DNA from 4 places in the Serratia sp. GW822-FHT06E05 genome. Region 1 is predicted to be linked to each of the others. Evidence: predicted binding sites of a transcription regulator. Region 1 holds the regulator's gene; each other region holds the start of a gene.

What was found. Region 1 encodes PurR, which represses purine synthesis genes. Its sites were predicted from a motif close to CANGCAAACGTTTGCNTG; they were not measured.
Region 2: pyrD (quinone-dependent dihydroorotate dehydrogenase) is a predicted target of PurR. The motif match lies at 1,214-1,231, and genes of this name have one in related genera.
Region 3: carA (glutamine-hydrolyzing carbamoyl-phosphate synthase small subunit) is a predicted target of PurR. The motif match lies at 1,812-1,829, and genes of this name have one in related genera.
Region 4: cvpA (colicin V production protein) is a predicted target of PurR. The motif match lies at 1,480-1,497, and genes of this name have one in related genera.

The regions. Positions count from the first base shown of each region.
Region 1 is NZ_JBXALM010000001.1:589,708-592,824, reverse strand. It holds gene punR (DNA-binding transcriptional activator PunR) at 1-598, shown strand, start outside; gene purR (HTH-type transcriptional repressor PurR) at 633-1,658, opposite strand; gene cydH (cytochrome bd-I oxidase subunit CydH) at 1,982-2,071, shown strand; gene sodB (superoxide dismutase [Fe]) at 2,126-2,704, opposite strand; gene AC1RKC_RS02645 (C40 family peptidase) at 2,899-3,117, opposite strand, start outside.
Region 2 is NZ_JBXALM010000001.1:1,054,093-1,057,209, forward strand. It holds gene pyrD (quinone-dependent dihydroorotate dehydrogenase) at 110-1,120, opposite strand; gene ssuE (NADPH-dependent FMN reductase) at 1,380-1,958, shown strand; gene AC1RKC_RS05080 (sulfonate ABC transporter substrate-binding protein) at 1,985-2,950, shown strand; gene ssuD (FMNH2-dependent alkanesulfonate monooxygenase) at 2,967-3,117, shown strand, end outside.
Region 3 is NZ_JBXALM010000008.1:70,966-74,082, reverse strand. It holds gene carB (carbamoyl-phosphate synthase large subunit) at 1-423, opposite strand, end outside; gene carA (glutamine-hydrolyzing carbamoyl-phosphate synthase small subunit) at 440-1,588, opposite strand; gene dapB (4-hydroxy-tetrahydrodipicolinate reductase) at 2,059-2,880, opposite strand.
Region 4 is NZ_JBXALM010000006.1:92,736-95,852, reverse strand. It holds gene purF (amidophosphoribosyltransferase) at 1-900, opposite strand, end outside; gene cvpA (colicin V production protein) at 922-1,422, opposite strand; gene dedD (cell division protein DedD) at 1,655-2,419, opposite strand; gene folC (bifunctional tetrahydrofolate synthase/dihydrofolate synthase) at 2,420-3,117, opposite strand, start outside.

The DNA of each region.
Region 1 (3,117 bases):
CCAACGCAGTCGCCAATTGGTGCTGGATTTTTACCGCCATTTCCCCGACGTCGAATTGCTGGTTCAGCCGGAGGTGTTTAATGGCGTATGGGATGCGCTGGTGGACGGTCGTGCCGATATGGCGATCGGCGCCACAAGGGCGGTGCCGGTGGGCGGCGGTTTCGCCTTTCGCGATATGGGAGATATGCGTTGGTTGTGCGTGGCCAGTCCGCATCACCCGCTGGCCGCGATAGAGGGGCTGTTGAACGACGATCAACTTCGGCCTTTTCCGTCGCTGTGCCTGGAAGATACCTCGCGCAACCTGCCCAAGCGCGTGACCTGGACGTTGGACAACCAGCGCCGCCTGGTGGTGCCGGACTGGGCTTCTGCGGTGGACTGCCTGTGTGCCGGGTTGTGCGTTGGTATGATGCCCGCGCATCAGGTATTGCCTTTGGTGCAGCGCGGGGAGTTGGTGGCGCTACAGTTGCAACAGCCATTTCCCGCCAGTCCTTGTTGCCTGACCTGGCAGCAAAATACGCCGTCACCGGCTATGGCCTGGTTGCTGGATTATCTGGGAGACAGTGAAACCTTGAATCAGGAGTGGCTAAGCGAAGAATGACGCCGGAAACCGTGAGAGTTTCCGGCGCAGATAATTAGCGGCGATAATCGATGAACGGACCGTCAGCGACCGAACGGCGCTCAACCAGCTTGGGATGAACCTCAATCACCTGCGACTCTTCACGCTTGCTGATGATGCGATCCAGCAGCATGGTGAAGGCCATCTCGCCCAAACGCTCTTTGGGCTGATGAATGGTGGTCAGTGCCGGGGTAAAGTAGCGGGCGTTTCGCACGTTATCGTAGCCAATCACCGATATGTCTTGTGGTACGCGCAGGCCAAGTTCATCGGCGGCGCAGATCGCACCCATGGCCATGATATCGCCACCGCAGAAGACTGCGGTAGGACGTTGTTTCTGCGACAGTATCTGATGCATGGCCTTGTAACCAGATTCCGGCTCAAAGTCGCCCTGAACAATCCACTCTTCACGCACGTCGATATTGGCTTCTTCCATGGCTTTTAAAAAACCCTGATGGCGTCCGCCACCGGTATTACGCGCCAGTTGACCCGGAATGGCCCCGATATCGCGGTGGCCGCGTTCAATCAGGTAACGCCCGGCCAGATAGCCGCCTTCAAAGGCGTTATCGATAATGGTGTCGGTAAAGTCACCGCGTGCGGCGCCCCAATCCATGACGACCATCGGGATATTGCGATAATCTTCCAGCATGCCGAGCAGTTGGTCCGGGTATTCCGAACACATGACTAACAGGCCATCGACGCGCTTTTGCGCCAACATCGCCAGATAGGCGCGTTGTTTGTCCAGATTGTTATGTGAGTTGCACAGGATCAGCGTATAGCCTTTGCTGTAGCAGCTGTTTTCCACCGCCTCGATCACTTCGGCAAAGTAAGGTGCTTCGCTCGATGTGGCCAGCAGACCAATAGATTTGGTGTGATTGACCTTGAGGCTGCGCGCCACGGCGCTGGGTGAATAGTGCAGCTCTTTGATCGCGGCGCCAACGGCCGCTTTTGTTTCTTCGGCGACGAAACGAGTCTTATTGATGACGTGCGAAACGGTGGTGGTGGAAACGCCAGCGCGTTTGGCCACATCTTTAATCGTTGCCATGTAAAGAATGACTCCTGAACTCACATGTTGCAGTATGTAAGTGTGATGTTAATCGTTTGCCTGCGTAGATCCTTCTCCAAAGAAGCGAAAACTGAGTTTTTAGTGTGTTGAAGTCGTCAGCGCTTGGTCAGGAGGGGCATTTTGCCGGTACACAGTTGTGAACTGCGAATTTTGTCCCATATTGAGCAAAAGGGGAAGAGGTAATCGGTATTATAAACTGGGAAATGATAACAAGATTTTATCGGCCAACTGTGGGAAAATGGTTTAACACATTAATTGTGTGCCTTTTACCCTTGGGAAACCCAATCTGAAAAGGAGTTGTAATGGATACCGATTTGAAAATGTCACTGTTCACCACCCTGGGTGCGCTGGCTGTGATTATCGCTTTTAGCTTCACCGCAGCATTGAACTGATACTCTTCAGTCAACCAGGCGCAGTTCGCTACGCCTGGTTGTATTTTCCCCGCGTTACGCCAGATTTTCCTCCACAAATGCCCAGTTAACCAGCGCCCAGAAGTTTTCCAGGTAGGCCGGTCGTGCGTTGCGATAATCGATGTAGTAGGCGTGTTCCCAAACGTCGACGGTCAGTAACGGTTTGTCTTCACCTGTCAACGGCGTGGCCGCATTCGACGTATTAACAATCGCCAGCGAGCCATCCGGCTTTTTCACTAACCAGGTCCAGCCTGCGCCAAAGTTTTTCACCGCGGCGTCGCTGAATAGTTCCCGGAAGGCGGTGAAAGAACCAAAAGCCTGGTTGATCGCGGCAGCCAATTTGCCCTGAGGCTCTCCACCGCCCTGAGGTGACAGGCAGTGCCAATAGAAGGTGTGATTCCATACCTGGGCCGCATTGTTGAAGATGCCGCCGCTGGAAGCCTTGATGATTGCCTCAAGGGATAATCCTTCAAACTCGCTGCCTTTCAGCAAATTGTTCAGGTTGACCACATAGGCGTTGTGATGCTTGCCGTAGTGGTATTCCAGGGTTTCTGCCGAAATGTGCGGTTCGAGGGCATTTTTTTCATAAGGTAGTGCGGGCAGTTCAAACGACATTGCTTCCTCCTTGTACAGTGTCAACTCGCCGCTAAAGCAACGGACTTTAAATTGACCTGTTTTTATTGTGGGTATTTAGCTTAGCAATTTTCGCGCTGAAATACAGTGGGGGCGGGCTAAAGGATTGGGTGCTTTAGGGACAGCAGGAAAATCAGTCAGGGGAGAGCGGCTGGGCAAGCCAGCCGCCAAAGAAATTATCGAATGGTTTTCGGTGTTACTACACGGCGGGCGCCGATGTAATGGTTTTGCCAGTAGTCATTGTCGAGTTGGCTGATCCGAATTTCTTCACCGGTACGCGGTGACTGAATAAATTTGCCGTTGCCCAGATAAACGCCAACATGGTCTGCCACGCCGCGGTTATTAATGCGGAAGAACACCAGGTCACCGCTTTCCAGTTCGCTTCTCTTGATCGG
Region 2 (3,117 bases), 460 kb from region 1:
AGTCGCTTAAACATCGGATAATTCCGCGAACGATATTTATGCTAGTGGACAAAATATAGACGAGCCGGGGGAAGAAATAAACCCCCGGCTGAAAATGAAAGGAAAAATATTAGATGTAGTTAACGATATCTTTAATCAGGCGCGGACCTTTGAAGATAAATCCGGAATAAATTTGTACCAGCGAAGCACCGGCCGCCATTTTTTCCCGTGCGGCCATCAGGGAATCAATTCCGCCAACGCCGATAATCGGTAAACGCCCTTGCAGCTCTAGCGACAAACGACGAATCACTTCGGTGCTGCTCGCCTGCAGCGGACGACCACTCAGGCCCCCCATTTGCTCGCAATAATTCAGCCCCTGGATCAATTTACGATCCAGCGTGGTATTGGTCGCGATCACACCATCAATATTATGGCGCACCAAACTGTCGGCTATTTGGATCAATTCTTCTTCTGAAAGATCCGGCGCGATCTTTACCGCCACCGGCACATATTTGTGATGGCGCGCATGCAATTCCTGCTGCTTATTTTTAATGGCGGCCAAAAGATCGTCTAACGCTTCGCCGTACTGTAAGGATCGTAACCCCGGCGTATTGGGTGACGAAATGTTAATCGCGATATAACCGGCATACGGATAAACTTTATCCATACAGATCAGATAATCGTCTTTTCCTTGCTCGACCGGGGTATCTTTATTCTTACCGATATTAATCCCCAGAATACCGCCGAAATGGGATTTCTTAACGTTTTCAACCAGATTATCCACGCCCTGGTTATTAAAGCCCATTCGGTTGATCAGGCCTTCCGCTTCCACGATGCGGAACAGACGCGGTTTGTCATTGCCCGACTGCGGGCGTGGCGTCACGGTGCCAACTTCGACAAAGCCAAAGCCCATGGCACCGAATGCGTCGATGCACTCGCCGTCTTTATCCAGGCCGGCGGCCAAACCCAAAGGATTTTTAAAAGAGAGCCCCATACAGCTTACTGGCTTGGTCGGCACAGACTGGCGAATAACAAATTCTAACGGGGTGCCGGTGACGCGGCGGAGCTGATGAAAAGTCAATTCATGCGCACGCTCGGGATCGAGCTGGAACAACGCTTTTCTGATGAGGGGGTAGTACATGTACTCTCCTGATTTCCCGGTTGCAAACCGGGGGCGTATTATCCGGTATCCCTTGGCCAATTGGAATTGATTAAAAGCAAAAAAAGCGTTTTTAACGCAATCGTTTCCCCTTACGGGGAGCCAATGCCCCGCCAATCCGCATTTACGCATATCAAAATCAAAAAATGAGATTTAAGTAACCCGCCCCTTTGCTGATAGGTTTAAAACACTTCTCGACGATTTTTTAATTAAACCTAACTTTTAGTTATAAGGAGTGGTAATGCGCGTTATATCACTGTCCGGCAGCCCTCGCATCCCATCACGTTCAGCGGCCCTGCTTTCCTTGAGTAAAAATTGGTTGCAGCAGCAAGGCGTAGAAGTGATCTCCTACACCCTGCACGACTTTGATGCAGAAGACTTGCTGTACGCCAATTTCAATAGCCCGGCGATAAAAGCCTTTACCGAGCAACTGGCTTTGGCCGACGGCCTGTTGGTCTCTACGCCGGTGTATAAGGCCTCGTTTTCCGGTGCGCTGAAAACCCTGCTGGATCTGCTGCCGGAGCGAGCGCTTGACCATAAGGTGGTGTTACCCCTGGCCACCGGCGGTTCTATTGGTCATATGTTGGCAGTGGACTATGCCCTTAAGCCGGTGTTGGCGGCATTGAAAGCTCAGGAAGTGCTGCACGGGGTGTTCGCCGACGATAGCCAGGTGGCGTTGAGCGGTGAAGATATCACGCTGTCCGACGGGCTGGCATCGCGGTTGGAAGAAGCCCTGGAAAGCTTCTACCTGGCACTCGGTCGCCGTAAACCGCCCCAGGTAAAACTCTCCCCGTCTCTGTTTGCACGTCAAACCGCCTGACAGCACGCTCTATATAAGGAAAGAGAATGACGCGACTTTCATCACTTGGCCGTTGGCTTGGCACTGGCGCTTTGGCCGGCATCATCTCACTGGCGTGGATCAATTCCGCCAGCGCACAGGATCCGGCGCAGTTTCGTATTGGTTATCAAAAAGGATCGGTCAGTCTGGTATTGGCAAAATCCCACCGCCTGCTGGAACAGCGTTTCCCCACTACCAAAATCAGTTGGATCGAATTCCCCGCCGGCCCGCAGATGCTTGAGGCGTTGAACGTCGGCAGTATCGATCTGGGCAGCACCGGCGATATTCCGCCGATCTTTGCCCAGGCCGCCGGGGCGGATCTGCTGTATGTCGGCGTAGAGCCACCTAAACCCAAGGCGGAAGTGATCCTGGTGCCGGAAAATAGCCCGATCAAAACCGTCGCTGATTTGAAAGGCCACAAGGTCGCCTTCCAGAAAGGCTCCAGTTCCCACAACCTGCTGCTGCGTTCGCTGCAAAAAGCCGGACTGAAATTCACCGATATCCAACCGGTTTACCTGACGCCGGCAGATGCCCGCGCCGCATTCCAGCAGGGCAACGTCGATGCCTGGACCATCTGGGACCCGTACTATTCCGCAGCCTTGTTGCAGGGTGGCGTGCGGGTGCTGGGTGACGGCACCGATTTGAATCAAACCGGCTCCTTCTATCTGGCGGTGCGCACTTATACCGAAGCTAACGGGCCGTTTATTCAGCAGGTGCTCGATGAGTTGACCAAAGCGGATGCGCTGACTCAAAGCGACCGGGCGCAAAGCGTCACGCTGCTGGCGAACGCCATGGGGCTGCCGGAAAAAGTGATCTCGTCTTATTTGGATCACCGTCCACCGACCGCCATCAAACCGCTGGACGCACGCACCATTGCCGCCCAGCAGCAAACCGCCGATCTGTTTTACGCCAACCGTCTGGTGCCCGTGAAGGTCGATATCTCGCAACGCATCTGGCGCCCGAGCGCACAATAATTTTGGAGAATAGACGATGAGCCTGAACGTATTCTGGTTTTTACCAACCCATGGCGACGGCCACTATCTCGGCAGCACCGAAGGCGCGCGCAGCGTTGATTACGGCTATTTGCAGCAAATTGCCCAAGCGGCCGATCGACTGGGGTTCGGCGGCGTGTTGATCCCCA
Region 3 (3,117 bases), on a different contig from region 1:
CAGGCCGATTTTTTTCATCGCCACGTCGAAGCGACGACGGTCTTCTGCTTTGTCGATCGCGTCAGCGGTAGCGCCAATCATGGTCACGCCGAACTCGGCCAGCACGCCCTGACGTTCCAGCTCCAGCGCGCAGTTCAGTGCGGTCTGGCCGCCCATGGTCGGCAGCACGGCATCCGGACGCTCTTTTTCGATGATTTTACGCACCACTTCCCAGTGGATTGGCTCGATGTAGGTCGCATCCGCCATTTCCGGGTCGGTCATGATGGTGGCCGGGTTGGAGTTGACCAGAATAACGCGGTAACCCTCTTCGCGCAGCGCTTTACACGCCTGGGCACCCGAGTAGTCGAACTCACACGCCTGGCCGATAACAATCGGGCCAGCGCCGAGGATCAGGATGCTTTTTATGTCTGTACGTTTTGGCATTTTTTACTGCTCCTGATTATTTGGCGTTAGAACGGTAAGTCTCAATCAGTTCGATAAAGTGATCGAACAGCGGCGCGGCGTCGTGTGGGCCCGGGCTGGCTTCAGGGTGGCCCTGGAAGCTGAACGCTGCTTTATCGGTGCGGTGAATGCCCTGCACCGTGTGGTCAAACAAGGATTTGTGCGTGACGCGCAGTTCGGCCGGCAGGTTGTTTTCGTCTACCGCAAAACCATGGTTCTGCGCGGTGATCATGACGCAGTCGTTATCCAGATCTTTTACCGGGTGGTTGCCGCCGTGGTGGCCAAGCTTCATCTTCACGGTTTTTGCACCGCTGGCCAGAGCCAGCAACTGATGGCCGAGGCAGATGCCAAACACCGGGATATCGGTTGTCAGGAACTGCTTGATGGCGGCGATGGCGTAATCGCATGGCTCCGGGTCACCCGGGCCGTTGGACAGGAAAATACCGTCCGGATCCATCTTCAAGACTTCATCCGCCGGGGTCTGTGCCGGCACCACCGTCAGGCGGCAGCCGCGATCCACCAGCATACGCAGAATGTTGCGCTTGGCGCCGTAGTCATAGGCCACCACGTGGAACGGCAGCTCAGAGGCCGGTTTGGCTTCCGGCAGGTCGCCTTCAAGCGTCCAACTGCCCTGCTGCCAGCTGTAGGCTTCCTGGGTGGTAACTTCTTTCGCCAGATCCATGCCTTTCAGGCCCGGGAAGGCTTTGGCCTTCGCTAACGCCAAGGCGGCATCCGGCGTGTCGGCGGCGATGATGCAGCCGTTCTGTGCCCCTTTCTCGCGCAGCAGGCGGGTCAGCTTGCGGGTATCGATATCGGCAATCGCCACGATGTTGTGACGCTTCAGGTAGTCAGACAGGCCTTCTTCGTTGCGATAGTTGCTGGCAATCAGTGGGAGGTCGCGAATGACGAGGCCTTGGGCGTGTACAGCGGAGGATTCTTCGTCGGAAGCATTGGTGCCGACATTGCCGATATGAGGATAAGTAAGAGTAACGATCTGGCGGGAGTAGGAAGGATCAGTGAGGATTTCTTGATAACCGGTCATCGACGTATTGAAGACCACTTCCCCCACTGCCGTACCCTCTGCCCCGATGGCCCGACCGTGGAATTGGGTTCCGTCTTCGAGAACCAATAGCGCTGACTTAATCAAAACACCCTCCAAGGAATAATCAATCACAATATTTGCATATTAATTCAGATATCACGATCTAAATCAATGCAAAAACCGCCCTCAAGGTCAATTTTTGGCAAATTGGGCGCATTTTAATGATGAGTGCTCCGCTTGTCTACCCAAAGCGCCATTTTTTCTCTTATTTTTGCACTTCTCGGCGTTTAATGGGGTCAGTAGCCATAAAAACACGTCTAAACTCGGGTGAGTAAACGGTTGCGAGCTCTAAAGACAGAAAATCACAATTCCCTGGGCACTTTTCCAGGCAGGAGATACGTTGGGAGGGGAAAAATCATCATAAATTAAAAGTTAATTACAAAAAATAGCAACCAAACAATAAAAACAACCTCAAACACAAATTTATCATGTTAAAAAAAAGGACAATAAAATTATTGCCCGTTAATCATAGCACTATGATTAATACAGCCACATCACGATGGCATACAAATCAATTATAACTGGTCCAAACCGAGCACATCACGCATATCAAACAGACCTTTATCATGGCCTTTAAGCCATATCGCAGCCTTAACCGCACCACTGGCAAAAGTCATGCGGCTGGAGGCCTTATGGGTGATTTCTACCCGCTCACCGATGTCGGCGAACATGGCGGTGTGTTCACCGACGATATCGCCAGCGCGAATAGTGGCAAAGCCAATGCTCTTCGGATCGCGTTCACCGGTATAACCTTCACGCGCATACACCGCGCACTCTTTCAGATCGCGCCCCAATGCGCCGGCAATCGCCTCGCCCATCGCCAAAGCCGTCCCCGAAGGAGCGTCTACCTTATGACGATGATGCGCTTCAACAATCTCAATATCGGTATAGTCGCCCATCACCTGCGCAGCTTTTTCCAGCAGCTTTAACACCAGGTTCACGCCCACGCTGAAGTTGGCGGCGAAGACGATGCCAATCTGCCCAGCCGCGGCACGGATGGCTTCTTTACCCACATCATCGAAACCGGTGGTGCCAATCACCACGGCTTTTTTGTGCTCGACGCAGAAAGCCAGGTACGCCAGGGTGCTTTCCGGACGGGTGAAGTCGATCAGGATATCGAAATCGTCGGCCACTTTTTCCAGGCTGTCGCTGACGGTTATGCCCAGCGCACCAATGCCCGCCAGTTCACCGGCGTCGGTCCCAATCAGGCTTGAACCTGGGCGCGATACTGCCGCCCCCAAAACCACGCCCTGCGCCTGATGTACCGCCTGGATCAATTGGCGGCCCATACGGCCGCCGGAACCCGCAATCGCAATGCGGATGGGTGAATCAGTCATACTTGCTCTCTTGTTGATTGATTTCATTACCCTAAATAATTGGAGCTGTATCAAGGCGGCAAGCGAGCTTATCCCAATGAGCTTACTTCAGTAAGTGATTCGGGTAAGTGAGCGCAGTCAACACAGATACAGCTTCAAGTATGACGGGTATATCGGTTCAGGGTAACTGCCTCGTCCTATCATCGCCAGAGGATTCATTTCATAATTAGAAAATTATGATATCCCCCACTTTTCATC
Region 4 (3,117 bases), on a different contig from region 1:
GATCACCACGTCGATGTCCAAGTCTTCCCATTCGCGGGCAATTTTCTCACCCAGCTTCTGCCCCATGCGTACGCGGGCGCTGTAGACCGAAATCTTGTCCATAAAGGAGTCTGGACGGGCGAAGTAAACGTATTCGAACAGGCACGGGTTGGTTTTTGGGTTCTCTGCACACTGACGAGTGAACAGTTGGCCCTTGTCGGTGATGTACACCGCTTCCCCCGGTGCCACATCGCGCAGGAACTCGAAGCCCAGCGTATCCAACGCCACGCTCTCGGAAGCCACCATATACTCGTTGCGGCCGTCTTCAAGCGTGCGTTTGCCAATCACCAGCGGGCGGATGCCGTTAGGGTCACGGAACGCCAGCAGGCCATGGCCGATGATCATCGCGACGCAGGCGTAAGCGCCGCGCAGCTGCTGATGCATGGCGGCAACGGCGGTGAATACGTTGTCGGACTCCAGCGGATAGTGTTGGAAACGGTCCAGCTCGCTGGCCAGTACGTTCAGCAAAATCTCGGAATCGGAGGTGGTGTTGACATGGCGGCGACCGCTTTCAAACAGCGTTTGACGCAGTTCATGGGCGTTGGTCAGGTTGCCGTTGTGTGCCAGCGTAATGCCGAACGGTGAGTTTACATAGAAAGGTTGAGCCTCTGAGGCACTGGAGCTGCCAGCCGTCGGGTAGCGCACATGGCCAATACCCATGTTGCCCTGCAAGCGCTGCATATGGCGTGCCTCGAACACATCCTTCACCAGACCGTTTGCCTTACGCAGACGGAACCCGTTATGGGCATCGATGGTGACGATGCCTGCGGCATCCTGGCCACGGTGCTGTAGCACCGTCAACGCATCATAAATCGACTGGTTTACCGGCATAAAACCGGCGATACCGACAATACCGCACATGTTGTCTTTTCCTCATCAGCGCTACCGCCCCGGTAAATGGGTCGGTAAGAAACTCGACGTGCTCTGCAGGTAGTCAAAGAACCACCTGATGATGTAACTGAACTGGGGAATAAGCTGCGACTGTTTCCAGTCTGCGCTTTGTGAAAAGCCGGTAAAGGTATCCAGGAAAAACAGTATCGCCGAAACGATTAACACGCCGCGCAGTGCGCCGAAACAGACGCCCAGCACCCGGTCGGTGCCTGATAACCCGGTTTTCTCTACCAGTGAGCTAATCACATAGTTAACAATAGCTCCTACGATCAGGGTCGCGATAAACAAGATGGCAATCGCGATGCCGTTTCGCACCAGTTCATCTTCAAAACGAGTGAAGTAGACCGCAAGGTAAGAGTAGAAATGGCTGGCAACAAAAAACGCACATCCCCATGTCACAAGTGACAATGCTTCGCGAACAAACCCTCGGATCAGGCTAACCAGAGCCGAAAATCCAATCACCGCTATAATGACGTAATCAATCCAGACCATGAACTATTCCAATGATGAATCGCCCCTGCATCCAATTCGCGGCGAATTCTAACAGAAAAAGAAAACGTTTGCGTAGGGGTTTTCCTACCACGTTACAAATAAAAAGCGGCGATAAAAAAATTCCCAATCGCCGCGCCTACATAGGCCATTTCAGCTACGAAAGGCACAGTTTTTTTAATGATTATACCGTCATCTTTCGGTTCCGGGGCACAGCATGCTGTGCCCCCTGCGGTTAACGTACGCCGTACGGCTTCACCTGACCGCTCAAGCCGCTGATAGAATTCAGCGCGGGCAGAGAAGACTGCAGTTTCTGTTTCGAGGCGTCTGGCCCGACATAAATCCGGGTGATCTGCCCCTGTACCGGCGTTGACGGCACGGTAAAGGCACGATAGCCGGACAGCCTCAGCGACGCCACCACCTCATTGACCTTGGCGGCGTTCTTCAGCGCCCCGAGCTGCACCACATATGCCTGCCCTGCCGGCGCTTTCTCTTCCGCCGGTTTCTGCACGGGTGCAGGTTCAGGCTTCGGTGTCGGCGTAGGCTCCGGTTTCGGCTCTGGCTTAGGTTCAGGTTTCACCACCGGCTTCACTTCCACCGGTTTCGGCTGCTGTACCGGTTTCGATTTCACTTCCACCGGCTTGGTCTCAACCGGTTTCGGTTTCGGCTGCTGTACCGGTCGGGTTTCAACCGGCGGCGGCGTAACCTGGGTCGGTTGCTGAGCTGGCTGGCGGATGGCCTGTTGCGTCGCCGCTTCATTGGCAGCCTGCTGCTCCACCATCGCGCCCGCGCCTTCCGGCGGTTGGGCCGGCAGCGTCTGGCTTACCGGCGGCACCACGTCGTTTTCTTCCACATCACCGGCCTTCGGCACCAAAGGGATGGCGGCGAACTCGTCCTCATAATGTTTCTTTTTACCGTCCAGCAGCCCTGGCAGGATAATCACCCCCAGCGCAACCAAAATGACGGTACCGACCAATCGGTTTTGAAATTTACTTGCCACTCACACTCCCCGCATCTCGTCTAACGCCGCCATTACCTGTGCAACGGTGTGGAACGATCCACAGACGATCACAATATCCTGAATATCAGCGTCCTGCATAGCCTGACGCCAGGCAGTTTCGACATCGGCGAACTGCCGCGGTTCCGTCAAATGTTGCGCCAACTGCTCGGCGCTGGCACCGCGCGGCCCTTCCAGCGGCGCACAATACCACTCATCGGCCTGCTCACTCAGACAGGCCAGCGTACCGGCGATGTCTTTGTCCGACAGCATGCCCACCACCGCGCGCACTTTACCGCCATTGCGCGGCAGCGTCGCCAGACGCCCGGCCAGATAACCGGCTGCGTGCGGGTTATGCGCGACATCGAGGATCAACATCGGATCGCGGCGCACAATCTGGAAGCGCCCAGGCAACGTCGCCTGCTGCAGACCGGCGAAGATCGCACGTTCATCGATTTCCAGCGCAGAAAAATGCAGCGCCGCCAACGCCGTCGCGGCATTCGCCAGCGGCACATTTGGCATCGGCAAGTCGGTCAGCAAGGTGCCACCGCCCTCCCACTGCCAGCGTTCGCCCTGTTCGCTGAAGGTCCAGGCGTCGCCGCGACGATACAGCTGCGCCCCCAGCGTATCCGCCACATGCTGAATGGTCGCCGGCATATCCGGTTCACCCACCACCGCAGGTTTACCACCACGGAAAATAC